One region of the Rhizobium sp. CFBP 13726 genome, then DNA from elsewhere that is predicted to be linked to it. Evidence: predicted binding sites of a transcription regulator. Region 1 holds the regulator's gene; each other region holds the start of a gene.
The links. Region 1 encodes LexA, which represses DNA repair genes until DNA is damaged. Its sites were predicted from a motif close to TGTTCNNNNTGTGTTCNG; they were not measured.

Region 2: the regulator LexA is predicted to act here: its motif matches at 3,767-3,784, upstream of IFT66_RS15220 (YifB family Mg chelatase-like AAA ATPase).
Region 3: the regulator LexA is predicted to act here: its motif matches at 2,561-2,578, upstream of dinB (DNA polymerase IV).
Region 4: the regulator LexA is predicted to act here: its motif matches at 4,349-4,366, upstream of ruvC (crossover junction endodeoxyribonuclease RuvC).

What each region holds. Positions count from the first base shown of each region.
Region 1 is NZ_JACYUU010000001.1:886,230-893,996, reverse strand. Features, by position in the region: gene IFT66_RS04400 (PhzF family phenazine biosynthesis protein) at 1-655, opposite strand, end outside; gene IFT66_RS04395 (aminotransferase class I/II-fold pyridoxal phosphate-dependent enzyme) at 908-2,152, opposite strand; gene eno (phosphopyruvate hydratase) at 2,323-3,597, opposite strand; gene kdsA (3-deoxy-8-phosphooctulonate synthase) at 3,726-4,571, opposite strand; gene IFT66_RS04380 (VOC family protein) at 4,576-5,451, opposite strand; gene lexA (transcriptional repressor LexA) at 5,644-6,363, shown strand; gene IFT66_RS04370 (ComEC/Rec2 family competence protein) at 6,344-7,767, opposite strand, start outside.
Region 2 is NZ_JACYUU010000003.1:240,450-248,216, reverse strand. Features, by position in the region: gene IFT66_RS15230 (peptide chain release factor 3) at 1-1,548, opposite strand, end outside; gene dut (dUTP diphosphatase) at 1,639-2,109, shown strand; gene IFT66_RS15220 (YifB family Mg chelatase-like AAA ATPase) at 2,146-3,678, opposite strand; gene gshB (glutathione synthase) at 3,850-4,800, opposite strand; gene IFT66_RS15210 (YraN family protein) at 4,912-5,283, opposite strand; gene rsmI (16S rRNA (cytidine(1402)-2'-O)-methyltransferase) at 5,293-6,234, opposite strand; gene dnaN (DNA polymerase III subunit beta) at 6,497-7,615, shown strand; gene pmtA (phospholipid N-methyltransferase PmtA) at 7,739-7,767, shown strand, end outside.
Region 3 is NZ_JACYUU010000002.1:563,332-571,098, forward strand. Features, by position in the region: gene IFT66_RS09765 (DUF3597 domain-containing protein) at 1-118, shown strand, start outside; gene IFT66_RS09770 (hypothetical protein) at 243-620, opposite strand; gene IFT66_RS09775 (FAD/NAD(P)-binding protein) at 675-2,087, shown strand; gene IFT66_RS09780 (hypothetical protein) at 2,139-2,447, opposite strand; gene dinB (DNA polymerase IV) at 2,599-3,693, shown strand; gene IFT66_RS09790 (DNA polymerase III subunit epsilon) at 3,745-4,494, shown strand; gene IFT66_RS09795 (hypothetical protein) at 4,523-4,840, shown strand; gene IFT66_RS09800 (2'-5' RNA ligase family protein) at 4,913-5,494, shown strand; gene IFT66_RS09805 (hypothetical protein) at 5,501-5,743, shown strand; gene IFT66_RS09810 (pyridoxamine 5'-phosphate oxidase family protein) at 5,807-6,289, opposite strand; gene IFT66_RS09815 (hypothetical protein) at 6,506-6,724, shown strand; gene IFT66_RS09820 (SDR family oxidoreductase) at 6,807-7,523, shown strand; gene IFT66_RS09825 (helix-turn-helix transcriptional regulator) at 7,534-7,767, opposite strand, start outside.
Region 4 is NZ_JACYUU010000002.1:721,255-729,021, forward strand. Features, by position in the region: gene IFT66_RS10695 (NAD-dependent epimerase/dehydratase family protein) at 1-462, shown strand, start outside; gene IFT66_RS10700 (hypothetical protein) at 482-907, opposite strand; gene IFT66_RS10705 (DUF2945 domain-containing protein) at 900-1,121, opposite strand; gene IFT66_RS10710 (NUDIX hydrolase) at 1,177-1,635, opposite strand; gene ruvB (Holliday junction branch migration DNA helicase RuvB) at 1,697-2,737, opposite strand; gene ruvA (Holliday junction branch migration protein RuvA) at 2,949-3,566, opposite strand; gene ruvC (crossover junction endodeoxyribonuclease RuvC) at 3,748-4,257, opposite strand; gene IFT66_RS10730 (methyl-accepting chemotaxis protein) at 4,476-5,327, shown strand; gene IFT66_RS10735 (LLM class flavin-dependent oxidoreductase) at 5,457-6,467, shown strand; gene IFT66_RS10740 (YebC/PmpR family DNA-binding transcriptional regulator) at 6,525-7,271, opposite strand; gene IFT66_RS10745 (pyridoxamine 5'-phosphate oxidase family protein) at 7,413-7,767, shown strand, end outside.

The DNA.
Region 1 (7,767 bases):
ATTTCGCCTGATGATGAACGCCGCCGCGGCAATAGACATAGGCCGAAGCGAGCGCACCCTCGACGAAGGGAGCGACCTTCTCCCAAAGCGGCGCATCGAATTCCATGTCCTGGACAGTTGCAAGATTGTGCAGCGGGATCATCAGGAAGGGCACACCGGCGCTCCAGATCGACGCGACGTGGTTTTCGAACCCGATATCCGTCAGCTCGACGCCGAGCGCGTCCGCGATGCCCTGACGGTTCAAAGCTAGGTCGATCCGCTGCGACTTCTTCGGCAGATCGAACTCGGCGAACCCCACCTCCCCCTGGCGCAAACGCACGGCGCACCGAACCGGACCGACCGCCTCTTCAAGGACGCAGACCAGATCGAGATCGCTGTCGCGCCCGTTGGTGCGCTCGGCAAGGGCGATGGCCGTCCCGACCGTCGGATGTCCCGCGAACGGAAGCTCCCGGCCCGGTGTGAAGATTCGCAGCTTTGCCGAATGGGTGGTGTTTGTCGACGACTGGACGAACACCGTCTCCGAGAGGTTCATTTCCTTGGCAATGGCCTGCATCGCGCCATCGTCGAGACCATCTGCATCGAAGATGACCGCAAGCGGGTTGCCGGAAAGCTTAGCGTCGGTGAAAACGTCATAGATGCTGTAGGGACGCGCCAATGCAAACTCCTCCTCATATACCGGGCGCAAAACTGCCCGACGGCGTCCCGTGGCGCAACCCCTGATCAACGTCACCGCCTGGTGATTTGATTGGCGTCGTTTACGGTCGGACGTGCTGGGCGCCTCGGAGAAGGCCGCGTCGGCACGATAGGCGGCGCCCCAAGCCGAGCGTCACCTGCAGGTGAACAGGTCGCCAACAGTATGTGAGAAAGGCGAGCCATCGCTGGTTCGCCTTTCTCAGTACACCGATATTCAGATGATCGGGAGCGCTTCGTGCTCGCGGGTCTCGGCATTGCCGATCAGTCTTCCGAGCCGCTTGATACCCTCGTCGATCATCTCGTCGTTGGCGCAGGAGAAGCTGATGCGCAGCGTGTTGGCGTTGCTGCCGTCGGCGTAGAACGCCTTGCCGGGCACGAAGGCGACCTTTTCGGTTGCCAGCGACTTCGCCAGAAGCTCGGCACCGTCCATGCCCTCCGGCAGCGTCAGCCACACGAACATACCGCCTTCGGGCTTTGTCCATGTCGTTCCCTTCGGCATGTATTTCGCGAGTGCCGCCAGCATGGAATCGCGGCGGCCGCTATAGACCCGCTTGATCTTGGCAACCTGTTCATCGAAACCGCGCGAAGCGACATGCTCGACGGCGATCTGGTTGATCGTCGACGAATGCAGATCGGCCGCCTGCTTCAACAGCACCAGTTTGCGGATGACCGGCATCGCTCCGATGACGAAGCCGACGCGCAGACCGGGTGCAAGCGTCTTTGAGAAGCTGCCGCTGTAGATCGTGCGGGTCTTTTCGATGCCGCCGCTGCGGGCGATGTCGAGAGCGAGGATCGGCGAGACCGGTTCGCCATCGAAGCGCAGGTTCTGGTATGCGGCATCTTCGAGAATCGCGATATCGAGTTCGTCGGCCAGTGCCAGAAGCTTTTCGCGGCCTGCGAGATCGATCGTCTCGCCGGTCGGATTGGAGAAGTCGGCAGACAGATAGGCAAACTTCACCGAGCCACCGGCTTTCGACGCCGTCTCGCGATAGGCTTCCGGCGTGCGGTTGCCGTTGACCGAGAGCTGATCGTAGGTCGGCTCATAGGCGTTGAATGCGGAGAGCGCACCTAGATATGTCGGCCATGTCACCAGCGCCGTATCGTTCGGCGACAGAAACAGTTTGCCGAGGTAATCGAGCGCCTGCTGGGAGCCTGACGTGATGAAAACGTTGTCGGCGGTACAGTCGATGCCGATCTTGGCGACATCGGCGACGATCCAGTCGCGTAGCGGCTTGTAGCCTTCGCTGACCGAATACTGCAGCGCCGAGTTCACCTGAGCGCCTGAGAAGATATCCGCATAGGCCTTCTGGAATTCCTCGGCCGGAAACAGTGCCGGATCCGGAATGCCGCCGGCGAACGAAATGATGTCCGGCTGCTCCAGCAGCTTCAGCAATTCGCGGATCTCGGAGGCTTTCATGCGGCTGGAGCGCGTCGCGAAAATATGGTCCCAATCAAGCACGGGCGTTTCCTTTTATTTCAATATTCTTGGCTTCGGTTTACATAAGTTCCGACAGGTCAACAATACTGACCTATCGGTTTTTGGTACGGTGTGATCACGAATTGTAAAACGCAAAAGCCCGCGCAAGTGGCGCGGGCTCTCGAATATTTTGCCTCAGTCGACCGGAATGATCAGGCCTTGAGGATCGAGCGGCCCGCGTAGGCAGCCTGAGGACCCAGCATTTCCTCGATGCGGATGAGCTGGTTGTACTTGGCCAGACGATCCGAGCGCGACAGCGAACCGGTCTTGATCTGTCCGCAGTTGGTGGCAACTGCGAGATCGGCAATTGTCGAGTCTTCCGTCTCACCCGAACGGTGCGACATGACGGCCGTGTAGCTTGCCTTGTGCGCTGTTTCGACAGCATCGAGCGTTTCGGTGAGCGAGCCGATCTGGTTGACCTTGACGAGGATCGAGTTGGCTGTGCCCTGACGGATCCCATCGCGCAGACGGGCCGAGTTGGTCACGAACAGGTCGTCGCCGACGAGCTGAACCTTGGAACCGATCTTGTCGGTGAGATACTTCCAGCCGGCCCAGTCGTCTTCCGACATGCCGTCTTCGATCGAGATAATCGGGTACTTGCCGGCAAGTTCTGCCAGGTAATCAGCCATTGCTTCGGGCTCCAGCGAACGGCCTTCGCCTTCCAGCTCATACTTGCCGTTCTTGAAGAACTCGGTGGCTGCGCAATCGAGCGCCAGGTGGACGTCATCGCCCGGCCGGTAGCCGGCCTTTTCGACCGACTTCATGATGAAGTCGAGGGCTTCCGGCGCGCTCTTCAGGCCCGGTGCGAAACCGCCTTCGTCGCCGACATTGGTGTTGTGGCCCTGCGCTGCCAGTTCCTTCTTGAGGACGTGGAAGATTTCCGCACCCATGCGCACGGCATCCTTCAGCGTCTCGGCGCCGACAGGCATGATCATGAATTCCTGGAAATCGATCGGGTTGTCGGCGTGAGCGCCGCCGTTGATGATGTTCATCATCGGGACCGGCAGAAGATGGGCGGAGGCGCCGCCGATATAGCGATAGAGCGGCAGGCCGGACGATTCGGCTGCGGCCTTGGCAACGGCAAGCGAGACGCCGAGAATGGCGTTTGCACCCAGGCGCGACTTGTTCGGGGTGCCGTCGAGCGCGATCAGGGTCTTGTCGATGTGGATCTGGCTTTCGGCATCGAAGCCGCCGATCGCGTCGAAGATCTCGGTGTTGACGGCTTCGACAGCCTTTTCGACGCCCTTGCCACCATAGCGCTTGCCACCATCGCGAAGTTCGACGGCTTCATGCGCACCCGTGGAGGCACCGGACGGAACGGCGGCGCGGCCCATCGAGCCGTCTTCCAGATAAACATCCACCTCGACGGTCGGATTGCCACGGCTGTCCAGAATTTCGCGAGCGATGATGTCGGTAATGGCGGTCAAGGGTCTCTCCTCGGTTAATGTGCGAGCCTGAATTCGCAGGCTCAGCGAACAGGCGTGTCATCGACATTGTGCGATCGTCGATGACACGCGGATTACAGTCCAGTCAATTCGGCGGTTTTTCGACGCCGTCAGCCTTTTGCGATGGCGTCGAAGGCCAGCAGCTTTTCCAGAAGCCGCGGCATGTCCTTCAGGTAGACCATGTTCGGACCGTCAGACGGTGCGTTGTCAGGATCTTCGTGGGTTTCGATGAAGACGCCGGCAACACCGACTGCGACGGCTGCACGGGCAAGCGTTTCGACAAACTCGCGCTGGCCGCCGGAAGAGCCGCCCTGGCCGCCTGGCTGCTGGACGGAATGGGTTGCGTCAAAAATAACAGGGCTTCCGAGCGACGCCATGATCGGCAGCGAACGCATGTCGGAAACGAGAGTGTTGTAGCCGAACGACGCACCGCGCTCGCAGAGCATCACATTGGGATTGCCGCTTTCTAGGAACTTCGCCTGAACATTCTTCATGTCCCAGGGTGCCAGGAACTGCCCCTTCTTGACGTTGATCGCGCAACCCGTCTTTGCAGCCGCGACCAGCAAGTCGGTCTGGCGCGACAGGAAGGCGGGGATCTGCAGGATATCGATCGTGTCGGCCACGAGGCCGCACTGCTCTTCCGTGTGGATGTCGGTCAGAACCGGAAAGCCGTATTCCTTCTTGAGATCGGCAAAGATTGCCATCGCGTTGTCCAAGCCGATGCCGCGCTTGCCGGAGATCGACGTGCGGTTGGCTTTGTCGAAGGAGGATTTGTAGACGAGGCCGATGCCGAGCTTCTTGCAGAGTTCGACAAGCGTGCCGGCGATCATGAACGCATGATCGCGGCTTTCCATCTGACAGGGACCGGCAATCAGCGAGAGCTTTGCCGTGTTTGAGAAAACGACTTTCGAACTCCCCTCGCCCACGGACACTTCAGAATTGGCGGAGACTGTCATTTCACTATTCCTCGAAACCGAAAACCACACCTTGCCCCGGGGCTGCCGACACGATCACGCGGCCATCCCTGCGGATGAATGCGACGTCATTAGCAGCAAGGGTGATCTCTGTCACGGCGAGATCGGTGGTCTTGAAGATGATCCCGCGCGCAGCGAGGCGCGACGATAACAAGGGCTTCATCGAAGACCGGAACTCGTCGCTGAACGTGTCGTTGGATTGAATGCGGATGCTGGCATTGGCAGCTTCGATCCGCAGACCGTCTTTCCCTTGCTCGGGTTGCGTCTCGAACACGGTTTCGAGAAGCGGCAGAAACTCCAGCGGGTCATCTGCAGAAAAGACGATCTCTCGAAGGCCTGTAACGGCGTTTGCGTGCTCATCTAGACCACCGCGATCTGCCGGTAATGCGGCCATTCGCTGGCAGGAAAACAGCAAGATGTCATCGACCTCGGGGACTGCCGCGAACGCCAGACGGAATGAGACTTCGCTCTCCCCACCATCGGGCAACTGCATCGGGCGGGAGAACTGAAGCATCTCGCCCGCAGACATGTGCCCGTCCACAAAACGGCTATGATCGGCCGCTGCATCCTGCGTCCCGACGACCACCGCCGATAGACCTTCCCTTTTCCGCTGGCCGCGAAAGCGGATGTCGCGATCGGTGAACACGTTGCCTCGTTTTGCCGCAAGCGAGGCTTGCCGACGGTTCACAATGGCCAGTGGCTCGAGGTACGAGCCATCCGCGAAGAATATGCAGGCATTGGCTGTGCCGAAAGGGTGAACACCTTCAGGTGCCACAGTAAAGCCGAGAGCGGTCAACCTCCCCCGCGCTGACGCCAGATCTGCAACGGGCAGAACCAAATGATCGACTGACTTGTTACCCACTTACACCCCCAAAGTCTTATTCCGCAGAACATTGGCTATCGCGGGAAACTCGGCAAGTGCTGCGCACGAACTGAATACGTGATCGAACGCTGAAATGAGACTATTCTTGAGCAGAAATTTGGGGCTTGCGGAACACAGATAGAACATATAGCGTCCGTTCTGCATTTGTTTCCAATTCTGAGGGTCCCGTCCATGCTGACACGCAAGCAACAGGAGTTACTTCTGTTCATCCACGAGCGGATGAAAGAATCAGGCGTGCCGCCGTCGTTTGACGAAATGAAGGACGCTCTCGACCTTGCATCGAAGTCCGGCATCCATAGGCTGATCACCGCGCTCGAGGAGCGTGGCTTTATTCGCCGTCTGCCGAACAGAGCACGCGCGCTCGAAGTGATCAAGCTGCCTGACGCCTATGTGGCGAACCTTCATCCGCGACGGGGATTTTCTCCCAGTGTCATCGAGGGAAGCCTCGGCAAAACGCAACCGGTCGTCGCTCAGAAGCCGGCGCCGGTCATGGCGGACAATCCGTTCTCGACAAACATTCCGGTCATGGGTCGAATCGCTGCCGGCGTGCCGATCTCCGCGATCCAGAACAACACCCATGACATCGCCGTTCCGATCGAGATGCTGGGTTCCGGCGATCATTACGCGCTCGAAGTGAAGGGCGATTCGATGATCGATGCCGGCATCCTCGATGGCGATACCGTCATCATCAAGAATACCAGCACCGCAAGTCCAGGCGATATCATCGTTGCCCTTGTCGATGAGGAAGAAGCGACCCTGAAGCGGTTTCGCCGCAAGGGTGCCTCGATCGCACTGGAAGCTGCAAACCCGGCTTACGAGACCCGCATCTTCCCGCCCGACCGGGTGAAGGTCCAGGGCAAGCTTGTCGGCCTTATTCGCCGCTATCATTAAGAACGCTGTCATCCCGGAGATGCGCAGCAACAGCCTCCGGGATGCCAAAGTCGAGTTGTCGCGTTCGCCAGTCATAGAACCGGTGGACGGTCCACGGACGGCTTGAGGTCTGTGCGCTGTCTCGCATCGCCGCCGTAATCTTGATGTCTGGCGCTGTCGCGTTCGGAATAATGGTGATTTCCAGTGCGCCAGTCCGGCGCAACGTCCGCCCGCTGAGAAGCAAGGCGCCGGAGCGGCAAGTATCGAAGCGTGCGCCGGGCGAGACGATGATCCGACCGAAATCGCAGGCAAGACCGGTGTATCGGTTGTCTTCGATAGTGACGATCCGGATGTCCTGAGCAGTCTGCGCCGCGCACAGGATTTTCGGCAGACAGGCGAATCGTCCGGGCTTCAATGCTTGAAGAAAACCCCTGACATATTCGATTTCCCGGCGCGTCAAATCCGGTCGCGAATGTGGTCCAGATGGTCTGTCATCGCTTTTCGCAAGGCTGGCACCTCGCGCTGGTTCCGAAGAGGCAAGAACCGGCAAGGCGAGCGGTTGTTCTCCGGTCTCAAGCACCAGCGCTCGCCGCCATTGATCGTAGATAAATCCCGGCGGTCGGGTTCGATTGAGGGTGATCTTGTCATCCTGGATCACGCCGACCGATGCGCCGTCTTCGGATATGACGATATCAGGCCTCGGCGCCGAGCCTGAGCGGACCGCAAAGAGCAAAGCCACCGCCATGAACAGCGCGCCTGTCAACCTCAGCGGCGTGCGCAGCAGCGTCAGAAGCAGAAAGCCTGCCGTCGCCAGAGGCAGGAAAAGCGGGTTCTGCCGGCCGATGGCAATATCGCCGCCCCATGCGGCGACGATCTCGGCAATGCGAATGACGATCCGCAGCCCCTCGCCCATGATGAACAGAAAGGGAGCATCCAGCCCGAACGGCATCAGCAACATGCCAACAAGCCCTGCCGGCATCACCACGAAGGAAATGATCGGCATGGCCGCGAGATTGGCCGCGAGGCCGTAGGTGGTCAGATGGTGGAAATGCTCGATCGAATAGATCGACGTCGACGTACTGCCGATCAGCGACGTCACCACGATCCCGGCAATGAAATGGAACGTCGCCGCGACACCCGTTATCCAATGGTTGCTACCTTTTGTCTCCTCCTTTCCTTTCGCGAAATATCGCGTCCAGAGGGCGAACCCTGCCACCAGTGCCGCGGTTGCCGCAAACGACATCTGGAAACTCGGACCCAAAATCTCCGACGGCGAGATGGCGAGGATGATGATTGCCGAAAGGGCGACGTTGCGAAGGCTGATGGAGGGTCGATCGACGAGCACGGCGACCAGCATCACCGCCATCATGATATAGGCCCGCTCGGCGGAAACCCCGAACCCGGAAATCAGGTAATAGGCGGTCG
Region 2 (7,767 bases), on a different contig from region 1:
GGCCACCATCTTGATGGCGGGGAAGCGTTCGGACTCGTAGCGCAGCGAAAACGAGTCCTGCGCCAGGAAGACCGGATCGCCATCGAGGTCGCGGGCGATATCGCCGCGCTTGACGGTCAGGAACTTGTCGAGCTCGGCTGGCTGATCCGACGAGATCCAGCGGCAGACAGAGAAGCGCGACATTTCGAACGAGACCGGCAGCGTATATTCCCCCAACAGCCGCTCTTTGAGAACGTCGAGCTGCAGCGCGCCGACGACGCCGACGATGGCAGGCGAGCCGTCTTCCGGGGAAAACAGCTGCACGACGCCCTCTTCCGCCATCTGCTGCAGGGCTTCCTTCAGCTTCTTCGCCTTCATCGCATCTTCCAGACGCACGCGGCGCAGGATTTCCGGCGAGAAGTTCGGGACGCCTTGGAAGACGAGATTTTCGCCTTCCGTCAGCGTGTCGCCGATACGAAGCGTGCCGTGGTTGGGGATGCCGACGACATCGCCGGCAAAGGCGGTATCGGCGATGTGACGCTGGGAGGCGAAGAAGAACTGCGGCGCCGTGAGGCCCATCTGCTTGCCGGTGCGGGCAAGCCTTGCCTTCATGCCACGCTCCAGCTTGCCCGAGCAGATGCGCGCAAAGGCGATACGGTCGCGGTGGTTCGGATCCATGTTGGCCTGGATCTTGAAGACGAAGGCCGTCATCTTGTCTTCGCTTGCATGCACGGTGCGGATATCGGCGACCTGGTCACGCGGCGGCGGCGCGAAATCGGCCAGTGCCGTGATCAGATCCCGGACGCCGAGATTGCGCAGCGCCGAGCCGAAGAAGACCGGCGTCAGGTGACCCTCGAGAAAGGCCTTTCTGTCAAACGGGCGGCAGGCTTCCCGCGCCAGTTCGACTTCCTCGACGAAAGCCGCGCGTTCGTTTTCCGGCAGGCGGTCGGCGACGGCCTGGGGTCCGTTGACCGAGATCGCGTCCTCGCTGTCTGGACCACGCACCCGGTTATCGGCCAGGTGGTAGGTTCCGCAGAAGCTCTTGGAACGACCGATCGGCCAGGTGATGGGAGCCGTATCCAGCGCCAGCTTTTCCTCGACCTCGTCGAGTACTTCGAAAATGTCGCGGCTTTCGCGGTCCATCTTGTTGATGAAGGTGATGATCGGAATGTCGCGCATGCGGCAGACTTCGAACAGCTTCAGCGTGCGCGGCTCGATGCCCTTGGCGGCATCGATGACCATGATCGCCGCATCGACCGCCGTCAGCGTGCGATAGGTATCGTCCGCGAAGTCTTCGTGGCCGGGTGTATCGAGAATGTTGAAGACCTTGTCGGCATATTCGAACGTCATCACCGACGTCACGACCGAGATGCCGCGTTCGCGTTCGATCTTCATCCAGTCGGACCGCGTCTGGATGCGATCCTTCTTGGCCTTGACCTCACCGGCGAGCTGGATGGCGCCCCCGAACAGAAGCAGCTTTTCCGTCAGCGTTGTCTTGCCCGCGTCCGGATGCGCAATAATCGCGAATGTGCGGCGGCGGGAGACCGCCTCTGCAATGGTTTCGGCCATCTTTTATATCCTGTGAATTGCCGCGGTATCTAGCGACTAAAGCCCGCCATTGCAATTGACCTGCCGCGCTGCGGCGCAAAGTAATGGGCAATGACCATTCAAGCCCCCTCCTCACCCGTCCTCAATGTCCTGCGTCTTCCGCACGGCCAGGACCTGGATCTGCCCGCCTACGAGACATCAGGTGCTGCCGGCATGGACCTGCGTGCCGCCGTGACCGATGGCGAGCCGCTGACCATCGCACCCGGCAAGCGCGCCCTGGTGCCGACCGGCCTCGTGTTCGAAATCCCCGCCGGGTTCGAGGTGCAGATCCGCCCACGTTCGGGGCTTGCGTTCAAGAACGGCATCACGTGCCTCAACACGCCCGGCACGATCGACAGCGACTACCGCGGCGAAGTGAAGGTTTTGCTGATCAATCTGGGAGACGAGGATTTCGTCATTGCCCGCGGCATGCGGATCGCACAGATGGTGTTCGCGCCCGTTGTCCAGGCGCAGGTCGTCGAAGTTTCCGAGGCAAGTGCGACGGCACGCGGCGCCGGCGGGTTCGGATCCACCGGCGTCTGACGTCTGCCGGAATCCTGTGACACCGATCTAGGTCAATCAGGCGGATACCGTGGGGCGCTCCCCGGCCATCCGATACGAGATCGCCTCGGCAAGGTGTATTCTCCCGATACCATCCTTCTCGTCGAGATCGGCCAGCGTCCGCGCCACCCGCAAGACCCGATGATAGCCGCGGGCGGAGAATTTCAGCTTTTCCGCCGCGTCGCGCAACAATTGCAGCCCTCCCGCATCGAGCTCGGCGAACTTCTCGATCATGGCGGTGGAACAGCGCGCGTTGGTGAGAACCGTGTACTGGCCCTCGCCTTCGAAGCGCTCTCTTTGCCTGTCGCGTGCGGCCGCCACCCGCCTTGCCACGCCGGCGCTTGGCTCTGCCGGTGCCGGGCGGATCAGATCGCTTGCGGAGACAGCTGGCACATCGATACGGATATCGATGCGGTCCATCAGCGGGCCGGAGATACGTGCCTGATAATCCGAGGCACAGCGCGGGCCACGGGCGCAGCTATGTCCCGGTTGTCCCGCCATGCCGCAGCGACACGGGTTCATCGCGGCTACGAGCTGGATGCTCGCCGGATAGGAGACCCGGTGGTTGGCCCGGGCGATAACACATTCGCCAGTCTCCAGCGGCTGGCGGAGCGCATCGAGAACCTGGGGCGAGAATTCCGGAAACTCATCCAGGAAAAGGATGCCGTGATGCGCGAGCGAGGCTTCTCCGGGCCTGGCGCGCAGACCGCCGCCGACCAGTGCCGCCATCGTGGCGGAATGATGCGGCATGCGATAGGGCCTCCGGTCCGACAGCTTTCCGCCCGAAAGCTGGCCGGCGATCGAGTGGATCATCGAGACTTCGAGCAGTTCGGTTGCCGAAAGCGGCGGCAATATCGACGGAAGGCGGGCTGCGAGCATGGATTTTCCCGAACCGGGTGGACCGACCATCAGGAGGTTATGACCGCCGGCAGCCGCCACTTCGAGCGCGCGTTTGGCGCTTTCCTGGCCCTTGATATCGACAAGGTCAGGCAGATTGGCGGGCGGTGCGCGCACGGCCGGCTGCGGTCGCGACATGACCTGCGTGCCGCGAAAATGGTTGGCGAGCGCGATCAGGCTGCGTGGTGCAAGAATATCGACGCCGGGGCCTGCCCAGGCCGCTTCAGCGCCACTCTCTGCCGGGCAGATCAGGCCCCTTCCGATTGCGTTGGCGCTGATGGCTGCCGGAAGCGCACCGGCGACGGCTGCAAGCGTTCCATCGAGGTTCAGTTCGCCGATCACCACATAGTCAGCCAGCATGTCGCCTGGAACAGCACCGAGCGCCGCCATCAGGCCCAATGCGATCGCGAGGTCGAAATGGCTGCCTTCCTTGGGCAGGTCCGCCGGGGCGAGATTGACCGTGATCTTCTTCGGCGGCATGGCGAGACCCGAGGCATGCAGTGCTGCCTGGACCCGCTCGCGGCTTTCGGCCACCGCCTTATCGGGCAGGCCGACGATATGCATGCCGATCTTTCCAGGTCCGATCATGACCTGCACATCGACCGGAATGCCTTCAATTCCCTGAAATGCTACCGTTCTGATACGCGCGACCATTCCGACCCGCCCACTTGCAAGCTAAGGTGGGGAAATTCCCGCCTACCGTGCCACAGGTTGAAAGCTCGCACGATTGACGGTGAATTTCAAGAACAGGTAGTGAACAATTTCGCGCATGAGACGAGGACAGCGTGCATCAGGTTGCATAACGAGAACAAATGTGAACGGTTATCAGCTCTGCTTGGCGTCGATTGCATCCCACATCAGGCTCGCGACGTCTGCACCGCCGAATTTCTTGACCTCGCGGATGCCTGTCGGAGAGGTGACGTTGATCTCGGTCATGTAATCGCCGATCACGTCGATGCCGACAAAGATGAAGCCGCGCTCGCGCAGAGCCGGTCCGATACGGGCGCAGATTTCCTTTTCGCGCGGCGTGATATCGGTCGCCTCGGCACGTCCGCCGACATGCATGTTGGAGCGGCTGTCGGTTTCCGAGGGCACGCGGTTGATCGCGCCGACCGGTTCGCCGTCAACGAGAAGAATGCGCTTGTCGCCCTTGCGCACCGCCGGCAGGTAGGCCTGGGCGATATAGGGCTCGCCGCGATACATCTGGCCGAACATTTCCAGAAGCGAGGTAAAGTTGCGATCATCGCGGGCGGAATGAAACACGCCGGCGCCGCCATTGCCGTAAAGCGGCTTCAGGATGATGTCGCCGAGCTCATGGCGGAACTTGGCGATCTCCTCCGGATCACGGGAGATCAGTGTCGGCGGCATCAGGTCGGCGAATTCGGTGACGAAGATCTTTTCCGGCGAGTTGCGCACCCAGGCCGGGTCATTGACCACGAGCGTCTTTGGATGAATGCGCTCCAGCAGATGGGTGGACGTGATGTAGCCCATGTCGAAGGGCGGATCCTGGCGAAGCTGCACGACATCCATCGTCGACAGATCAGTCGGCTGCTTTTCCCCAAGGGTAAAGTGATCGCCCTTGATGTCGCGCACCTGCAGCGGCTCGAGAGCTGCAAAGATGCGTCCGTCGCGCATCGTCAGGCGGTCGGGCGTATAGTGGAACAGCTCGTAACCGCGCGATTGCGCTTCGAGCGCCATGGCGAATGTGGAATCGCCGGCAATGTTGATGCCGGAAATGTGGTCCATCTGAAATGCGACCTTGCGAATTTTCGCCATGACTTCAGCCCCCTAGGATTGGCCCGCCTGATGTAGGACGACGAACCCCGAAAGGCAACCTTGGCCCGGATAATCAGCAGGACCGACGATGGGGCCTGCGCTGCCAGAGGCCTAGAACGCATCCTGGAAATGGCGCGGAAACCTTCCCGGCAAGACGGCGATGATGTCGTATCGCTGCGATAACCCGGATACGTCCTTGCGTTTCTGCAGCCAGAGATCGCTCGCGGCCCGAATCCGTTTCTGAGATGCGAAGGAGACGGCGTCGAGCGCCTGCATCTCGGATCGTCTAGCCTTCACCTCGACAAAGACCACGAGATCGCGCTTGCGGGCGATGAGATCGATCTCGCCCAGTTTCGTGCGGTGGCGAAGGGCGAGGATGCGATAGCCTTTCAGCAGGAGATAGGCAGCAGCGACATATTCCGAGACATGGCCGCGGCGCTCTGCCTTGCGACGTCTGGCGCCGATCTCATCCCGTTGTGCCATCGCGATCCATCAGGTCCCGTTCTTCATGGCGATCAGGCGCTGATAGAGATCCTTGCGCGGCAGGCCGGTGATCCTTGCCGCTTCAGTCGCAGCCTTTGCGGTCGGATGCGTTTTGGAAAGGTCCTGCAGGATGGCATCGACCTCCACCTCGCCCGGCGCCTCTTCAGGTGCTGGAGGTTCGATCAGAAGGACGATCTCGCCCTTGACGTTGTGGCCGTCACCGTAATGGGCGGCAAGCTCGGCCAGCGTGCCCCGGCGAAACTCCTCGTAGGTCTTGGTGAGTTCCCGGCAGACGCAGGCAAGCCGGCTGCCGCCGAGCACATCGGCTGCAGAAACGAGCGTGTGGGCAATGCGATGGGGAGATTCAAACAGGATCAGCGTTGCCGGGATCTTTGAAAGTTCCGCAAGCCGGTCGCGGCGGGCTTTATCCTTGGAAGACAGAAAACCGACGAACAGGAAAGCATCCGACGGCATGCCGGAACCGACGAGGGCCGCAAGCGGGGCGGACGCGCCGGGGATCGGCACGACACGATAACCGGCATCGATCGCCATCTGGCCGAGGCGATAGCCGGGATCCGACACAAGCGGCGTGCCGGCATCGGAGACCAGCGCCACAGACTTGCCGGCTTCGAGTGCCGCAATCAGCTTCGGCCCGGCTTCGTTGGCATTGTGCTCGTGGTAGGAATAAGGGCGATTGACGATGCCGTAACGATCGAGCAGCACGCGGGTCACCCTTGTGTCCTCGCAGGCCAAAACATCGGCGCCGGACAGGGTTTCGAGCGCGCGCAGCGTGATATCGCCGAGATTGCCGATCGGGGTGGCGACGAGATAGAGCGCCGGCTCGATGGGGCGGGAAGCGATAAACGTGTTGCCGACGCGGTAACCGCGCTGTCCCTTGACGGGTTCGGCAGCGGTTTCGGTGGATTGCTCTGAAGATTGGTCGAGGGTCATCGCCTGTTATGGTCGAGGCCGCAGGCTTCGGCAAGCAGAGGCCGGCGATGTTTTGCGCGTCCGGTTTCGCGGCGTTGCGTTTTCTGTGTGCAAGTGCGGTATGAACAAGCAATTCAAGTGGCGCGGGATCCGTTCTGCTCTTGCTTTCGCATCCGAATGTCTGCCATTTTGCCCGTCCACATGATCCGGCTGCGCAATGGCCGGCAGAGAATATCAGGTGGTCCGGCATGCCGGATCGCCACGGTCGAAAGCGATAGTGTCCATGCGTATTACTCTTGAGCGCTCCAATCTCTTGAAGTCGCTGAATCACGTGCACCGCGTCGTGGAACGGCGCAACACGATTCCAATCCTGTCCAACATCCTGCTGCGCGCGTCCGACGCGAGCCTGGACATGAAGGCGACGGACCTTGATCTGGAAGTGACGGAATCGACACCGGCCATGGTGGAACAGTCCGGCGCCACGACCGTGCCGGCGCATCTGCTCTATGAAATCGTCCGCAAGCTGCCGGACGGATCCGAAGTGCTGCTCGCCACCAGCGCCGACGGCGCAACCATGACCGTGCAGTCCGGCCGTTCGAAATTTTCGCTGCAGTGCCTGCCGGAAACGGATTTCCCGGATCTGACGGCCGGCAGCTTCAGCCATACGTTCAAGATGAAGGCGACCGATCTCAAGATGCTGATCGACCGCACCCAGTTTGCGATCTCGACAGAAGAGACCCGCTATTATCTGAACGGCATCTTCTTTCACACGATCGAGGCTGGTGGCGACCTGAAGCTGCGCGCTGTTGCAACCGACGGCCATCGCCTTGCCCGTGCAGATCTCAAGGCGCCTTCCGGCTCTGAAGGCATGCCGGGCATCATCGTGCCGCGCAAGACCGTGGGCGAGCTGCAGAAGCTGGTCGACGATCCGGAAGCCTTCGTGACGGTGGAAGTCTCGGATGCCAAGATCCGCCTCTCGATCGGCGGCATCGTCATGACGTCGAAGCTGATCGACGGCACATTCCCCGATTACCAGCGCGTTATCCCGACCGGCAACGACAAGGAAATGCGCGTCGACTGCCAGAGCTTTACCAAGGCTGTGGACCGCGTCTCCACGATCTCTTCCGAGCGCGGACGTGCCGTGAAGCTGTCGCTGTCCGAAGGGCAGCTGATGCTGACGGTCAACAACCCGGATTCCGGCAGCGCCACGGAAGAAGTGGCTGTCGGCTACGAATACGACGCGATGGAAATCGGCTTCAACGCCAAGTACCTGCTCGATATCACCGCCCAGCTTTCCGGCGACGACGCGATCTTCATGCTGGCGGATGCGGGGTCACCGACACTGGTGCGCGATACGGCGGGCGACGATGCGCTCTATGTGCTGATGCCGATGCGCGTATAGCATCTTACCAGGCGGCTCGGTTAACCCCAGCCGCCTTTTTTGTGCCGTATTCCGCCTGCGACATTTTATCTTGTGTTTGCGGCAAAACGGTTCACACTGGATGAAACTGGAGGGGACGACCTGATGGAACTGCGTTTGAAGGAACGGCTTGG
Region 3 (7,767 bases), on a different contig from region 1:
ACTCGGCTACACCGGCGACCAGAGCGATTCCGCCACGATGAACATGTGGCTGCACAAGGCGCTGCTGAAGAAGCTGTCCGAAAACGGCGGCAAGGTGCCTGCCGAACTTCTCGACTAATGGTTTCGGGCGCTCCACTGCGGGCGCCCGAACTTCTATCTCATGAAAACTGCTTGCGATTCCCGTCATCCGGACGGTTGAGACATGACGAAGGCCCGGCTGAGACCGGCTTCCGCGTCATGTCTCAGTAGGCGAGAGACGTACTCCAGAGAAAAATGTCCTGCTGGTCGGTATCCGTCAGTCGATCGGCATCAGTCTCCTCGACCTTCTGCGTCTCGAGCCGTGGCAATGCCTCAGCTTCTTCTTTTCGGTCACCGGCCAACTGCCCTGTCGATCCGAACAGATCGATCCCAAATATCGAAAAGCCGCCACCAATCATCACGCTCTCCATTCCTTCCCGATCTTTGATGTGTAATGTCGCGTCAGAGGGAGTCGTGAACAATATTGCCTGCGAGAACACTGGACTAAATTTAGCCGCGCCAAGGGATAAACGTGCTCCGTTTCCGATGCCTAGGAAAAAGCCCGTTTTTGCAAGCGCAGCGCCTATCGATTTTTGATTCAACGACGTACCGTGCGAGTTTAAAAGAGCGGCCGCGTCTAACCGAAGTGACTGACAGTGACAGCATCGACGACGTCTGAACGGCCTGAACCAACACGATCTTCAATCGCCATTATCGGCGGCGGCGTGACCGGGGCAGCGGTCGCTTACCATCTGGCGACCGGCCACAAGGCGGACGCCGTCGACATCACCATTTTCGAGCCGCGTGCCGAAATCGGCAGGGGCCTCGCGTACGATACGCGGGACCCGGTGCACCGGATCAACGTCCCGGCAACGCGAATGAGCATACTTCCTGGCGATCCCGAGCATTTTTCGAGATGGATGGAAACGACCGGCTCCGTTGCGGAGGATGAGGCGGCATTTCGCGCTGATGGCAACGTGTTTCCGCGCCGGGGCATCTTCGGAAACTATGTCCTGTCCAACCTTCAACCTCTTTTGGCATCCGGAGCCGTCCGCCATATCTGCGCCGCGGTGACCGGCGTCGAAAAGCGGCACGACCAATGGCATGTCACCGATACCACCGGGCAGACGCTGGTTGCCGATATCCTGGTGATCGCTGCCACCCACCCTGCTCCGGTTGCCCCACGCTCCTTGAGACGACTGGCCGAGCATCCGCGCTATGTCGCGGACCCGACAGCGCCGAACGCATTGGCGCCGATCCGGGCCGACGATCGGGTCCTCGTCGTCGGCAACGGGCTGACCTCCGCGGATGTCATCGCCTCGTTGAAGCGTTGCGGGCATAGCGGCAGCATTACTGCCCTTTCGCGCCGTGGCCTGCGCTCACGCGGACACGCCACCTTTGCGCAGGAACCGTTCGGCGACTTTCTCGACCATCCCGCCACAAGCGCATCCGAGATCCTGTACCGCGTGCGGGCCGCGATCAGGGAAGCGCAGGCAGAGGGTCAGACCTGGCATGCGGTTCTCGACCAGTTGCGCTCGCAAGGCGGCGGCATCTGGAAGCATCTGCCGCTCGAGGCACGCCGCCGGATCGTGCGACACCTGCGTCCCTATTGGGACGTCCACCGCTTCCGGATTGCGCCGCAGGTGGAAGACGTGCTCGACGCGGAGGCGGCAGCCGGCAGGCTCGACATCCTCGCCGCAGGCATCGTCGACGTCAGCACCGACGGAGACATCATCGATGTCACCATCAAGCGGCGCGGGAAGAATGGTGTCGAAGTCCGCCAGTTCGATGCCGTCGCGGTCACGACCGGCCCGGCCCACGGCAACGTGCTGCAGAGCCAGCAATGGCTGCGGCAACTCGGCGATCACGGCTTTCTGCACCTCGATCCGACGGGGCTTGGTCTTTCCTGCAACGAGCAGTCCAACGCGATAGACGCGGATGGCAAGTCCGAACCAAGGCTTTTCATCGCCGGACCGCTGGCACGCGGTCATTTTGGCGAGCTGATGGGCTTTCCGCAGGTTGCGGAACATGCGCTGCTCGTCGCCGATTCGATTGCAGCAAACCTCTGAGCTCACCGCCATACGGAGCCGGCTGAGAGCCGGCCCCTCGGTTCACTGAAATCAGCGGCCGGTGACCCGTATCGCGCCTGCTTCGCCAAAACTCTTCTGCACCGCCGCCATCTTGCTCTCGGTGATATCCGCCGAAACCTCGATCTCGCCCTCCAGCGGGCCATCGGTGCGCTCTCCGCCATCATGCGACGCATCGCCACCCGACGGAGCGGATCCGACCGTGTTGTCGGCACCGACGGACTGGATGAAGATATCCGGACGCGAGATACCGTGCTGCTGAACCAGATGTTCGACCGCAAGGTCTGCGGCCGCACGGGTGTCGAAAGTCGCTCGAATGGTTGTCGTGCTGTCGTCAGCCATGAAACTGTCTCCTGTTGATAGATCACCAGAAGCAAACGCCTTCAAAGCCCGCTTGTTTCCCTCATGCACAGGAAGCTGGGCAGAGAGCTTGGATATTTGTCGCAAGACTGCTATGTTCTCTTTTTGTTTCTATCTCATCCAGCAAACTCGCATGAATGTCACGGTTCCCATATCCACCCGCAAGATCATCCATGTCGACATGGATGCGTTCTATGCATCCGTCGAGCAGCGCGACAATCCTGACCTGCGCGGCAAGCCGCTGGCGGTCGGCGGTTCCGCGGCACGCGGCGTGGTGGCCGCCGCAAGCTACGAGGCACGCGTGTTCGGCGTCCACTCCGCCATGCCCTCCGTCACTGCCAAGCGCAAATGCCCGGATCTGATCTTCGTGCCGCCGCGCTTCGAGGTCTACAAGTCGGTGTCCCGGCAAATCCGCGAGATCTTTGCGGAATACACGCCGCTGATCGAACCCCTGTCGCTCGACGAAGCCTATCTCGACGTTACCGAGAACCTGAAGGGCATGGAGATCGCCACCGAGATCGCGCTGGAGATCCGTGCCAAGATCAAGCAGGTCACCGGCCTCAATGCATCGGCCGGCATCTCCTACAACAAGTTCCTCGCCAAGATGGCAAGCGACCTCAACAAGCCGAACGGCCAGGCCGTGATCACGCCAAAGAACGGTCCGGGCTTCGTGGAATCGCTGCCTGTCAAGAAATTCCACGGCGTCGGGCCGGCGACTGCCGAGCGGATGAAGAAATACGGCATCGAGACCGGTGCCGACCTCAAGTCGAAGTCGCTGCAGTTTCTCGCCGAAAGTTTTGGCAAATCCGGACCCTATTTCTACGGCATCGCACGCGGCATCGACGAGCGCCAGGTGCGTCCCGACCGCATCCGCAAATCCGTCGGCGCCGAGGATACGTTCGTTGAGGATATCGACGCCCTCGACCTCGCCACGGCCGAACTGAAGCCGCTCGCCGAAAAGGTCTGGCGCCACTGCGAAGCGCATCGCATTTCGGGCAAGACCGTCACCGTGAAGATCAAATATTCCGACTTCACCCAGGCGACACGCAGCCGCACGGCGTCCCTCCCCTATGCAAGCGTCGCGGAAGTGCTGGCGGCGGCATCCGGGCTCCTGGCTACCGTCTACCCTTTCCGGCGTTCGGTAAGGCTGCTGGGCGTATCCCTCTCTTCGTTGGTCGGCGCCGGGCCGGATGACGTGGAACAACCGCAGCTCGGTCTCGATTTATAATCGACAAGCACACAAAGAGCGCGGCCAATAAGCGTCGACAAGGACTTCGACATGAGCAATCCCACCATCCGCGTCATCGACCTTGAGACCGGCGGCAACGGACCGAACGACGTCTGCGAGATCGGCTGGCAGGATGTCACCCTAGGGGCAGACGGAAGATGGCAGATTAACGAGGACCGCGGTGCGCTTCTGGTCAATCCCGGCCGTCCGATGTCGCCCGACACGATCGCGATCCATCATATCCTCGACAGCCATGTCGCCGACGCGCCGTTCTGGAAGGATATCGCACCGACTGTCCTGCGTCCCCCGCACCGGATCGAAGCGCTTGCCGCCCATCGCGCCGCCTTCGAACAGCGATACTGTACACCGCGGCTAACGGGCGGCCTGCCCTGGATCTGCACCTGGAAATGCAGCCTGCGGGTCTGGCCCGAACTGCCGCGGTTCTCCAACCAGATGCTGCGCTACCTGCGCATGCCCGAAGGTCTGGTCCACGAGATCGGCCTGCCGGCGCATCGCGCCATGCCTGATGCCTATGTCACGGCGCACCACCTGCGCGACCTCCTCAACGAGGCATCACTCGAAGAACTCCTGGCCTGGAGCAGCGAGCCGGGTCTGCTGCCGCGCGTGCCGTCAGGCGCGGATCGCGGCAAGACCTGGGACCGAATCAGCGAAGATGCGCTTCGGGACCTCGCGGAAGACCGGGATATCGATATCCGCTTCAGCGCCCGCACCGAACTGACGCGCCGCGGTGAACAACCACAGCCCGCCGCCGTTGACCCGCCACAGGGGACGCTCCTGTAATCGGTATGGCGAAAACCGGGGTTGGACGATGAGCGAGACGTATCCTGACACACCCGACGGCAAATACTTCGTCGTCCGCGGCAGGCTCTGGCGTCGAAGCAACCCGGCGCTGGACGCGGAGACGCGTCAACGCCTGGTCTCGGACCTGATGTCGGCACGCCGGGCCGTCCGCGATGCGAAAGGCAAACCCGACGCGATGGCCGAAGCGCGCCGGCGGGTCGACGATGCCAAGGTTCAGCTTGGCGAACGCGGCCCTGTCTGGTGGGATGACGGCGAGCCCGATCTCAACCGGCAGATGGCCAAGAACACGCCCTATGCGGACTGGTTCGCGAAACTGAAGGATTGATATCGCGGGCCCGGATCCCAGATCTCGGCTTCAAAGACCCGTTCGAAACCTGGCCCGGAAGGTTCAATCCCAGTGAAGACGCTTCAGCCGCTGATCCTGACAGCCCGTATTGCGGAAGGCGACAAAGCGCCTTTCGATCTGTTGCGGAAAACCCATTTCCCGCCGGACCGGAATTTCCTCGATGCGCATCTGACGATGTTTCATCGGCTACCCGGCGAATATACGGAGCGGATCGTCGAGCACCTCAAACGGGTCGCCGAGGCTGGGTCATCGATCAAAGCCGAGGTCAGCGGCGTCCGCCATCTCGGTGCGGGCGTCGCCTTCACGATCGACAGTGCCGCGCTTCAGGATGTGCGAGCCCGGTTGAAGGAGGCCTTCCTACCATGGCTCGGTCCGCAGGATATGCAGAAATGGCAGCCGCATATCACGATCCAGAACAAGGTATCGAAGGACCGGGCCGACCGGCTGTATCAGCAGCTCCGCGCGACGTTTCAGCCTCACACCATCGAGATTACAGGTGTTGATCTGTGGAAATACCTCAATGGACCCTGGCAGCATGAATCCTCCGCGATATTTGCGGAAGATCGAGACGCCGTTGTTTTCGGTCGCGATCAGAGCGAGTGTGCCGGCGTCCAAAGCCATATCAAGGAATGAAAACTGATGCCCGGAGCGTTCAAATCTATCTTCGTCCTCGCCTTCGATCTCGATGAGAGAGGGCAGACCGTTCCGGCGTTCGCGGTAAGGGAAGCACAAGACGAGACGGCTGCGATCGATGAGGCCCGCGAACTCGGCGATCGACATGCCGGAGCGGTTGTCTGGAAGCGCGAGGCATCGCCAGCTGTCGGGGAGGAAGGCGAACCGGTGATTATCTTTGAAACCGGAACGATCGGCGATTTCAACTGAGACGCCAGCCCGTCTATTCGGGCCGCAGAAGAATGGCGGACGGTTGCCCGTCCGCCATGAAGATTACATCTGAACCTTGGCATTGTCGCCCATGTCGGGCTTCGAACTGGAAACGGCGGCTGCCGCCATCTTGATGTAGCTGATGACTGTGCCAGGGCTATCCCAGTATTCCGCTGCTGACGGCGTGATCTTCAGGACGCGGATCGAAGGATCCTCGGGGCTGTCCCACCAGGCCTTTGCCGGTGTCGCCCAGAGGTCGCGGATCTTCTCGCGATCGTTCTGCACTTCTGCCGTCGCCGAAATGGACACGTATTTCTGGCCCTTGGAATCGGCAAACGCCAGGCAAACGTTCGGGTAGCGCGCGATTTCCTCGTCCTTGTGGCTTGCCACATCCGTCAGGAAGTAGAACGCATTCTCAAGACGCTCCGCATAGGCCGCCATCGGACGTGCCCGCAGATCCGTACCCGACTGGGTCGTGAGCATGCAAAATCCGATCTTTTCCGCAAGGTCCCAGACCTTCTCGTGTTCGTCTTCGATGTGAGCCATGCGATTTCTCCTTTTGATGACGCGGGTCAACTGGCGAGCTTGGCTTCTGTTCCAGACCCGCCGATATCTTGCACCGGAAACGTGCAGCGGCAGGAACAGGATGACCGGGGCGCCGTTAATCTAACTCAAGGTCCGATCTCGTGAGCGCCTGCAACGGCGCTTGAACGAGGTTGAGGCGACTTGGCAGACACTGACGAAACGGGAAGGAACCGGTTCATGACCGATCAGGAAACCTCGACCAAGAAACTCGCGATGAAATATCTCGAACTCGGCGGCACGCGCCGTGCAAAGCTCGACGACAATATCGCCGACGTCCGCAAGTGGGATGACGAACCGGCCGAGGCAGACGAGTTCTGGAAGACGCAGATCGAACCGCTCGAAGCCGCGCGCCTGCGCGAAGTCGAAACCCATCTTCCGACCATCAACTCAGACTAACGACGCCTACCCATTACCGTGGAGTTCGGGCATAGTGCGATGAAGAAGCGACCTACACGCGCGTATCTCGGATATGTCAGACATGGCCGGCACTGAAACCAGTCTTCTCGCATCGCTGCCGAACGGGTTCCGGGCGGCAGTGATCGGGGCAAGCGGCGGTATCGGTTCCGCGATCTGCGAGTGTCTGCAGAACGAGCCGCATCTCGGCGAACTGATCGCCTTTTCCCGCAGCCGCGACGGTCTGGACTTCGCCGACGAGACGAGCGTGGCGGACGCCGCAGGCTCGATCTCGGCAAAGCCGATCCACCTCCTCGTCTGCGCGACCGGCATCCTGACAACCGATGGCCGTGGGCCGGAAAAGTCCCTGCGGCAACTCGATCCCGAAACGATGATGGCGCAGTTCCGCACCAACGCCGTCGGCCCGGCGCTCGTCGCGAAACATTTCCTCCCGCTGCTTGATCGCGAAACCCGCTCGATCGCCGCATTCCTGTCGGCCCGCGTCGGATCGATCGGCGACAACAGGCTCGGCGGCTGGGTGTCCTACAGATCGGCCAAGGCGGCGCTCAACCAGATCGTCCGCACCGTCGCGATCGAGTACAGCCGCACCCACCCGGCAGCGGTCATCACCGCGATCCATCCGGGCACGGTCCGCACGGGTCTCTCAGACCCCTATTCACGCGGTCACAACACGGTCAACCCGGAACAGGCGGCAGCGTCGATCCTCTCAACGCTCAACAGTCTCGCCCCGGAAAATTCCGGCTCCTTCGTCGCCTATGATGGAAGCAGTATTCCCTGGTAAGATAGAGCGGTCAGGGTTTAGCTGATGCCGCGCGCTCCGCGACGCGCTGCCGGATTCTCGCGGCCATCGCCGGATCGACCGGGTTGTAGACCATCATGCCGAGATCCGGCCGACCGTCGACGGAGAATGCGGAATATTCCAGCTCGACCGTGCCGAGATCCGGATGTTCGATCCGCTTCAGGCCATCGCTTTGAAGCCTCACGTCGTTTTCACCCCAGAATGCCGCAAATTCCGGACTGGACTT
Region 4 (7,767 bases), on a different contig from region 1:
CTGTCACCGACAAGTCTCTACGGCGAAATCAAGCATAAAGGCGAATTGGCAGTCGCCGGGCTTTGCGACGCGCACTTTTCGACCGCAAGCCTGCGGTTGACTGGTGTCTACGGACATCTGAGACCCAACAAATGGGATCAGATGTTTGAAACCTACCGTTCCGGCGGCGTCATTGAACCGCGTGCGGGAACGGAAGTAAACGGCAGCGATGTCAGCTCCGCCGTTCGTCTGATGCTGGAAGCCGAAGCCTCCAGGATCGCCGGCGAAAGTTTCAACGTGTCAGACATACTCACCGATCGAAGCGAAATCCTCAGTCACGTCGACAATGGCCGCCGCTTGCCCGAGAAGGCTGATCTGTCGCGAGTGCGCGTCATGCCGACGGCAAAGATCGAGGCGCTTGGCTGGAGGGGCGGTGGCAAACCGTTGCTTGCACAAACAATCCGCCGCCTCGCCTCCTCCTGATCTTATCCCCGCTACGATCCTAGTGGGACGAGGTGCGTTGCGTCTTGGCCTCTTGCTTCGTCTTGTCGATCTGCTTCATGTGCTCTTCGGCCCATTTCTGGCCGGCGTCGCCGCCCCACAAAAGCCAGGCAATGTAACCAGCAGATGGGTTGCCGTCGTCGCCGAAATTGTCGGAGCGCTTGTCGACATTGTGACGCTTGAAGTAGCTTACCATCCGCTTCACCGTCTGTTCCGACAGGTGCTTGCGGTGCTGAAGATCGCGAGCGCGGGCGATCCCGACCGTCGTGCCGCCACGCCGGTATTCGGCGCGCAGCTTCAGGCCCTTCTCGGCCGCAGCCGCAACGTCGGCTGGCGGCTTGTGGTCAAGCTGCGATGGTTTGGACGGGCTGCGCGGGCGAGTCTTAGACTGCTCGTGCTGATGTTCGTGCGAAGATCTTTCAGCCATCGGTCTTCTTCAGCTCCGATTGGCTTTTCAAAACCTTGTCGCCGTCTTCCTGCTTGACGAGGAAGGCGGGCTTGTCGGCATCTGCCTTGCGCTTGATCGTCTTGCCCTTGATCTTACGCTCGACATCCTTGGTGAACTTCTCGGCGACCTTGCCTTCGGCCTTCGACTTTCCCCATTTCCATTCGACTTCGTTTCCGACGCTGATCTTCTGCATGGATCATCTCCTTCTACTCCTGAAAAAACTCAAGGGAGCAAAGGATGTTCCAATATCAGTCTTTCAGATCGAGATCGCCATCGCGCCAGACCACGTGTTTCGGGCTGATGGGCAGATCTTCGATCTCGTCCGCGATGAAATAGGGCGGGATATCCAGCGCCTTCAACGAGACCCTCGTCGCCTTCACCCACTTGAACTCGAGTTCGTGCGTGTCGACGATCCGATGGACGATATCGGTCGGATGAAACGGAAAGCTCTCCGGCAGCTCCATCAGGTAGTAGAAGCCGAGTTCGTGCCAGTCGCGGTCTTCGTAGTGGAAGAAGTTCTCGACCGCCCAGAGCAGCCGTCCGACCTTCACCTCGACCCCGAGTTCCTCGACCATCTCGCGTTTCAGGGTCTCCTCGGAGGTTTCGCCCACTTCCGCGCGTCCGCCGGGAAAGGTCCAGAACGTCTCATGCACGGCGCGGTGCACCAGCACATGGCCGTCGCGAAAACCAAGCCCCGCGATGCGCATCTGAAAAATGCGCTTCGGCTTGAACTTTATCCGGATGCGCAGATCCCGAGGTTCGTCGCTTTTACTCATCGTCGAAACTGATCCTGAACTGGGCCGCTTCCATATCCTTGGGCGGCTGCAGGCCGAGATGCTTCCAGGCGACTGCCGTCAGCACCCGTCCCCGCGGCGTGCGCTGGATAAAGCCCTGCTGGATCATGTAGGGCTCGATAATGTCCTCGATCGCGTCGCGCGGCTCGGAGAGCCCCGCCGCAATCGTCTCGATGCCCACGGGCCCGCCGCCGAAGTTGACGGCGATCATGTTGAGATACCGCTTGTCGAGCTGGTCGAAACCGGCGTGGTCGACATTGAGGCGGATCAGCGCCTCGTCGGCGATCTCCTTGGTCACGGCTTCCGCACGCGCCACTTCGGCGAAATCACGCACACGGCGCAACAGCCGTCCGGCGATACGCGGCGTGCCACGGGCGCGCCGTGCGATCTCGCGCGCGCCGCCATCGGTCATCGGCAGGTTCATCAGGCGCGCACCACGCCGGACGATGCCTTCCAGTTCCTCGACCGTGTAGAACGACAAGCGCACGGGAATGCCGAACCGGTCGCGCAGCGGCGTCGTCAAAAGCCCGATACGGGTCGTGGCAGCAACCAGCGTGAATTTCGACAGGTCGATCTTGACCGACCGGGCCGACGGCCCTTCGCCGATGATCAGATCGAGCTGGAAATCCTCCATCGCCGGATAGAGGATTTCCTCGACCGCCGGGTTGAGACGGTGGATTTCATCGATGAACAGCACGTCGCGGTCTTCGAGATTGGTCAGAAGCGCCGCAAGATCACCGGCCTTGGCAATGACAGGACCGGAGGTCGAGCGGAAATTCACGCCCAGTTCCTTGGCCATGATCTGCGCAAGCGTGGTCTTGCCGAGACCCGGCGGGCCGACGAACAGCACGTGATCCAGGGCCTCGCCCCGGTTCTTGGCGGCCTCGATGAAGATCTTGAGGTTGGCGCGAGCCTCTGCCTGCCCGGTAAACTCGTCGAGCGACTGCGGGCGCAGCGCCGTATCGAAATCTTCGCCCCGTTTTTCCGGCGAGATGAGGCGGTTTTCGTCGGTCATGCAAGAATTTCCATCTCGGGCGCGCAGGATGCGGCCTTTGTGTCTGATGTCATGGAGCAGTGGCACCGGCCATGTGGAGCAGCAACTCTCGGCACGCCGCGATCCTTGATCGCTATCCTGATCTGACCTTCAAGAGCCATGGTCGTGAACGCACCCAATCTGTTACTTCCCGCAATTGTCCGGCCCTACCGATATCCCAGTACCCCGGATATCACGACCTCGCCAGTTCCTTCAGACCCAGCCGGATCAGCTTGGCGCTGTCGGCATCCTCACCGGCTGCCTTCAAAGCAGCGGCGACGGCATTGGCCGCCTGATCGCGAGAATAGCCAAGATTGGTGAGCGCCGAGACCGCATCGCTGACGGGCGCAGACGCCACGCCCTCGCCCAGTTCCTGCTTGAAGCCGATATTTGCGGATGCCTCGCCGGCAAAGGCGGGCGCCTTGTTCTTGAGTTCTGTGACAATGCGGACGGCGACCTTGGGGCCGACACCGGGCGCCCGCGACACTGCGGTCTTGTCCTGCAGCGCAATCGCATTGGCCAGTTCGCCCGGTGTCAGCGTTGAGAGCAAGGCCAGCGCCACCTTGGCGCCGACGCCCTGCACGCTCTGCAGGAGGTTGAACCACTCGCGCTCCAGTGCCGACAGGAAGCCGAACAGTTTCAGCTGGTCCTCGCGCACATAGGTCTCGATAAACAGCACCGCCGCCTCCCCCACGTTGAGGCGGGCCAGCGTGCGGGCCGAACAGAAGGCTTCGTAGCAGACGCCGTGCACGTCAACGAGCGCGTAGTCCTCGCCGATCTCGTCGATAGTGCCTTTGAGCTTGCCGATCATGTTTTAGGTCCGCCGCTGAGGATGAAGGAGAATGGGTTCCGGAAATCATGATGCCGAGCATCGGGAAACAGGCACGATAGAGCGCTGCATCGCGCGTCAGAAGCCGATGCGAGCGTACGGCCTCTGCCGAAATACCTACTGAGGGCGGAAGAACAAGTCAAGAACAGAGGAGGATGATGCGTCAGCCGGCCAAAGCTTGGCGCATGCGGTTTGCAACGCGGTTATGGGCGTGGCAGATGGCGATCGCCAGCGCGTCGGCGGCATCGTTACCCTTGAACTCCGCCTTCGGCATCAGGATCTTCACCATCATGTGGATCTGCTGCTTCTCGCCATGGCCAACGCCGATGACCGCTTTCTTGACCGCGTTTGGCGCATATTCGGAAACAGGCAACCCGGCACGCGCCGGCACCAGCATCACGACGCCACGCGCCTGACCAAGCTTCAGCGTCGCCACCGCATCCTTGTTGACGAACGTCTGCTCGACCGCCGCCTCGTCTGGCGTGTAGGTATGCACAACTTCGGCCAGACCATCGTGCAGCTGGCAGAGGCGCGAGGCGAGGTCGATGTCACCGTCGGACACGACCGTCCCCGATGCCACAAAGCGCAACGAGTTTCCCAGTGTCTCGATGACACCCCACCCTGTGCGGCGAAGCCCCGGATCGATGCCGATGATGCGAATCGGTTTTGTCATGGCAACTGTTGTGTCACGCCGGGAATCCTGCGCCAAGGCCGAAACGCGGAGTGACTCTGCAGGCCAACATGCGGACCGAAGCCGTCGGAAGCGTTCATATTTTGTTAACCATAACCGCATCGTTTTGGGCAGAAGTGGTGATCCAACCGCAACAACCTTTTCCTAATGGCGTTGGTTCGTCACAAAGGGTTTCTTAAGAATCACGAGGAGGCGCCCGAATGATACGGGACTATGATCGGAATGAGACCGAGCTGCGCGATCTTCGCAGAACCGCCGACATCCTGGACGGCGGTCTGCGCCGCTTTGCAAGCGGTGATATCCGCACCACACTTGATGAACCCATGCCCCTGCGTTTTGAGGGCATGCGTCGCGATTTCAATCGTGGCCTCGCAACAATCGCCCGGACCATCGGCACCGTCGTTTCGAGTGTCGAGACGATGCGGGCCGACACCGAAGCCATGGCCGCCATCCTGCGCAGCCAGGCTCAGGCCCGCCAGGATCAGGCAGACAGAATTACCCGCGCGAAGTCAAAGACCAGCGCGCATGAGAGAAGCGCCAAGCAGCGTCAGGCAATCACCCGTCATGTCGGCACGATCGCCCACAACACCAAGCTTGACATGCGCCGACCGCGCGAAGCGGTCGCTGCCGCGTTGAAGCTCATTGAGACGATGGAACTGTCGGCCGGTACGCCCAGTGATACAGGCATGAGCGCAATCCGCGCCAAGACCGAAGAGATCGAGCGCGAACTGCGTGCGATCGGCCTTTACGTCGATGCATTGGCCCAGAATGTCGAGGAACTGACCGAATCCGCCGATGCTCAGGCGGCCGAGGCCGAGGCTATCCGTGGCGAGCTCGACGAAATGGCCAAGGCAAAGGATGCCCGGGCCCCCGAAATCCTGACCACGCCGCTTGTTCTCGACAGTCTGAACCGCAGCATCGGCGAGATTGATCGCGCTGCCGCACGCTACTCCGACGTGACCATTTTGCCGGCGCCGCCAGTCTTTCCGCCTGAAGGATCGCCCCCGTCGTCGGGAGGTCGCAAGCCCTTCCTGCGCCTGATCAAGACCTGAGGCAGCGACCTCACTGTCGGACCTCCACCGACCCCGCCGAGCGACTTTCATCGCCGGCGGGGTCGTATTTGCAAGACCGGCTGCCTAGATAGGGAGAACACGTTTTCCTATCCATTTCAGGATATGCCGATGATCCCGTTTTCCATTCTCGACCTTTCGCTGATCGGCGAAGGGTATTCCGTCAGCCAGGCTCTCGACCAGTCCCGCAGGCTTGCGATCAAGGCCGAACAGCATGGCTATAACCGCCTCTGGCTTGCCGAACACCATGGCATGCCGGGCATTGCCAGCGCGGCCACCGCGCTCGTCATCGCCCATGTCGGCGCCGCGACCAAAACCATCCGGGTTGGCTCCGGCGGCATCATGCTGCCAAACCATTCTCCTCTTGTGATTGCCGAACAGTTCGGCACGCTGGAAGCGCTGCTCCCCGGCCGTGTCGATCTCGGCCTCGGCCGAGCGCCCGGAACCGACATGCGCACGGCAAATGCGCTGAGACGCAATCTCGATGCGGGCGCAGAAAACTTCCCGCAGGATATCGTCGAGCTCAAGCATCTGCTTGGAACGCCCGTCCCGAACCAGGCAATCCTTGCCGTGCCGGGAACCGAGGCGAATGTGCCGATCTGGCTGCTCGGCTCCTCGACCTACAGCGCCCACGTGGCGGCCGCTTTGGGTCTCCCCTACGCGTTTGCCTCGCATTTTGCGCCAGATATGCTGCTCGACGCGATCGCCATCTACCGCGATCGCTTCCAGCCCTCGGCGGATCTCGACAAACCGTATGTGATGGCCGGTGTCATGGGTGTGGCAGCAGATACGGATGAGGAAGCAAACAGGCTCTTCACCTCGTCGCAGCAGCAGTTTGTCAACCTGCGCAAGAACGTCCGCGGCCTTTTCCCGAAACCGCTCGATACGATGGACGGTTTCTGGACGCCGATGGAGAAGATGAATGTGGAGCACACGTTGCGCTACGCAGCGGTCGGCTCGCCACGAACCATCGAACGCAAGCTCGGTGAGTTCCTGGCCGAAACCCAGGCCGACGAGCTCATCATCTCGATGCCGATCCACGATATCGACAAGCGTCTCCGCTCGGTGGAATTGTTTTCGCAGCTGTCGCTGATGGATAGCCAGCTGCAGCGAGCCGCGTAAACGAATACGGGCCGGTCTCAACGACCGGCCCGCTTCATTTCATGACTAGAGAGGCGATCAGGCCGACAACTTGGCCATGACCTCATCAGAGACTTCGAAGTTCGAATAGACGTTCTGCACGTCGTCGTCGTCTTCGAGATTGCCGATCAGCTTCATCAGCGACAGCGCACGTTCCTCGTCGACTTCGATCGTGTTCTGCGGCTTCCAGATCGACTTGACGGTCTCGGCACCGCCGAGCGTGGCGTCGAGTGCCTTGGAGACTTCACCGAGCGCCTCGAACCCGCAGATGATCGTGTGGCCTTCCTCGTCGGAAATCACATCGTCCGCACCGGCCTCGATCGCAGCTTCCATGACCGTATCCGCATCGCCGACTGACGCCTTGTAGGTGATCTCGCCGACATGGTCGAAGGAGAAGGACACCGAACCGGTTTCGCCAAGAGCGCCGCCGGCCTTGGTAAAGATCGAGCGAACGTTGGAGGCGGTACGATTGCGGTTATCGGTCAGCGCTTCGACGATCACGGCTGTGCCGCCGGGACCGTAGCCCTCGTAACGCACCGCGTCGTAGTTCTCGGCGTCGGCGCCCGAAGCCTTCTTGATGGCCCGGTCGATATTGTCCTTCGGCATCGACTGAGCCTTGGCGTTTTGAACGGCAAGGCGCAGCGCCGCGTTCATATCCGGGTCGGGTAGACCGGATTTTGCCGCAACGGTGATTTCGCGTGCAAGCTTGGAGAACATCTTGGAACGGATACCGTCCTGCTTGCCCTTGCGGTGCATGATGTTCTTGAACTGTGAATGGCCAGCCATGGCACCCCTGTCTGCATCATTATCTGGAATTGTGCCGCCTTATAGTTTCGAACCGGAGGCCGTTCAAGAGCCTTTCGGATGAGGAACAAACCCCGCCCCGCCTCCGTTCTTCAACCGCACGACAAAGAAGGAGAATTATAGATGGCGAGCCTTACCGAAGCACGCGAAGCCCCCGAACGTCAGATGTGGGACGAAATCAACGGAATCCATGCGGGCATGCTCGGCATCGAAGGTGCGCACATGCACTTCCAGCCGATGGCGCCGAATGTCGATTCCGAGACCAACACGATCTGGTTCTATACCAGGACCGATACGGATCTGGTGAAGGCGCTCGGCACAGCCTCCCGCGCCCACTTCAACGTGGTCGGCAAGGATCACGATTACCACGCCTGCCTCTCGGGCACCCTGGAAGTCCGCAAGGACGAGGCCAAGATCGATGAATACTGGAGCGCCGTGACGGCTGCCTGGTACGAACACGGCAAGTCCGATCCCCATC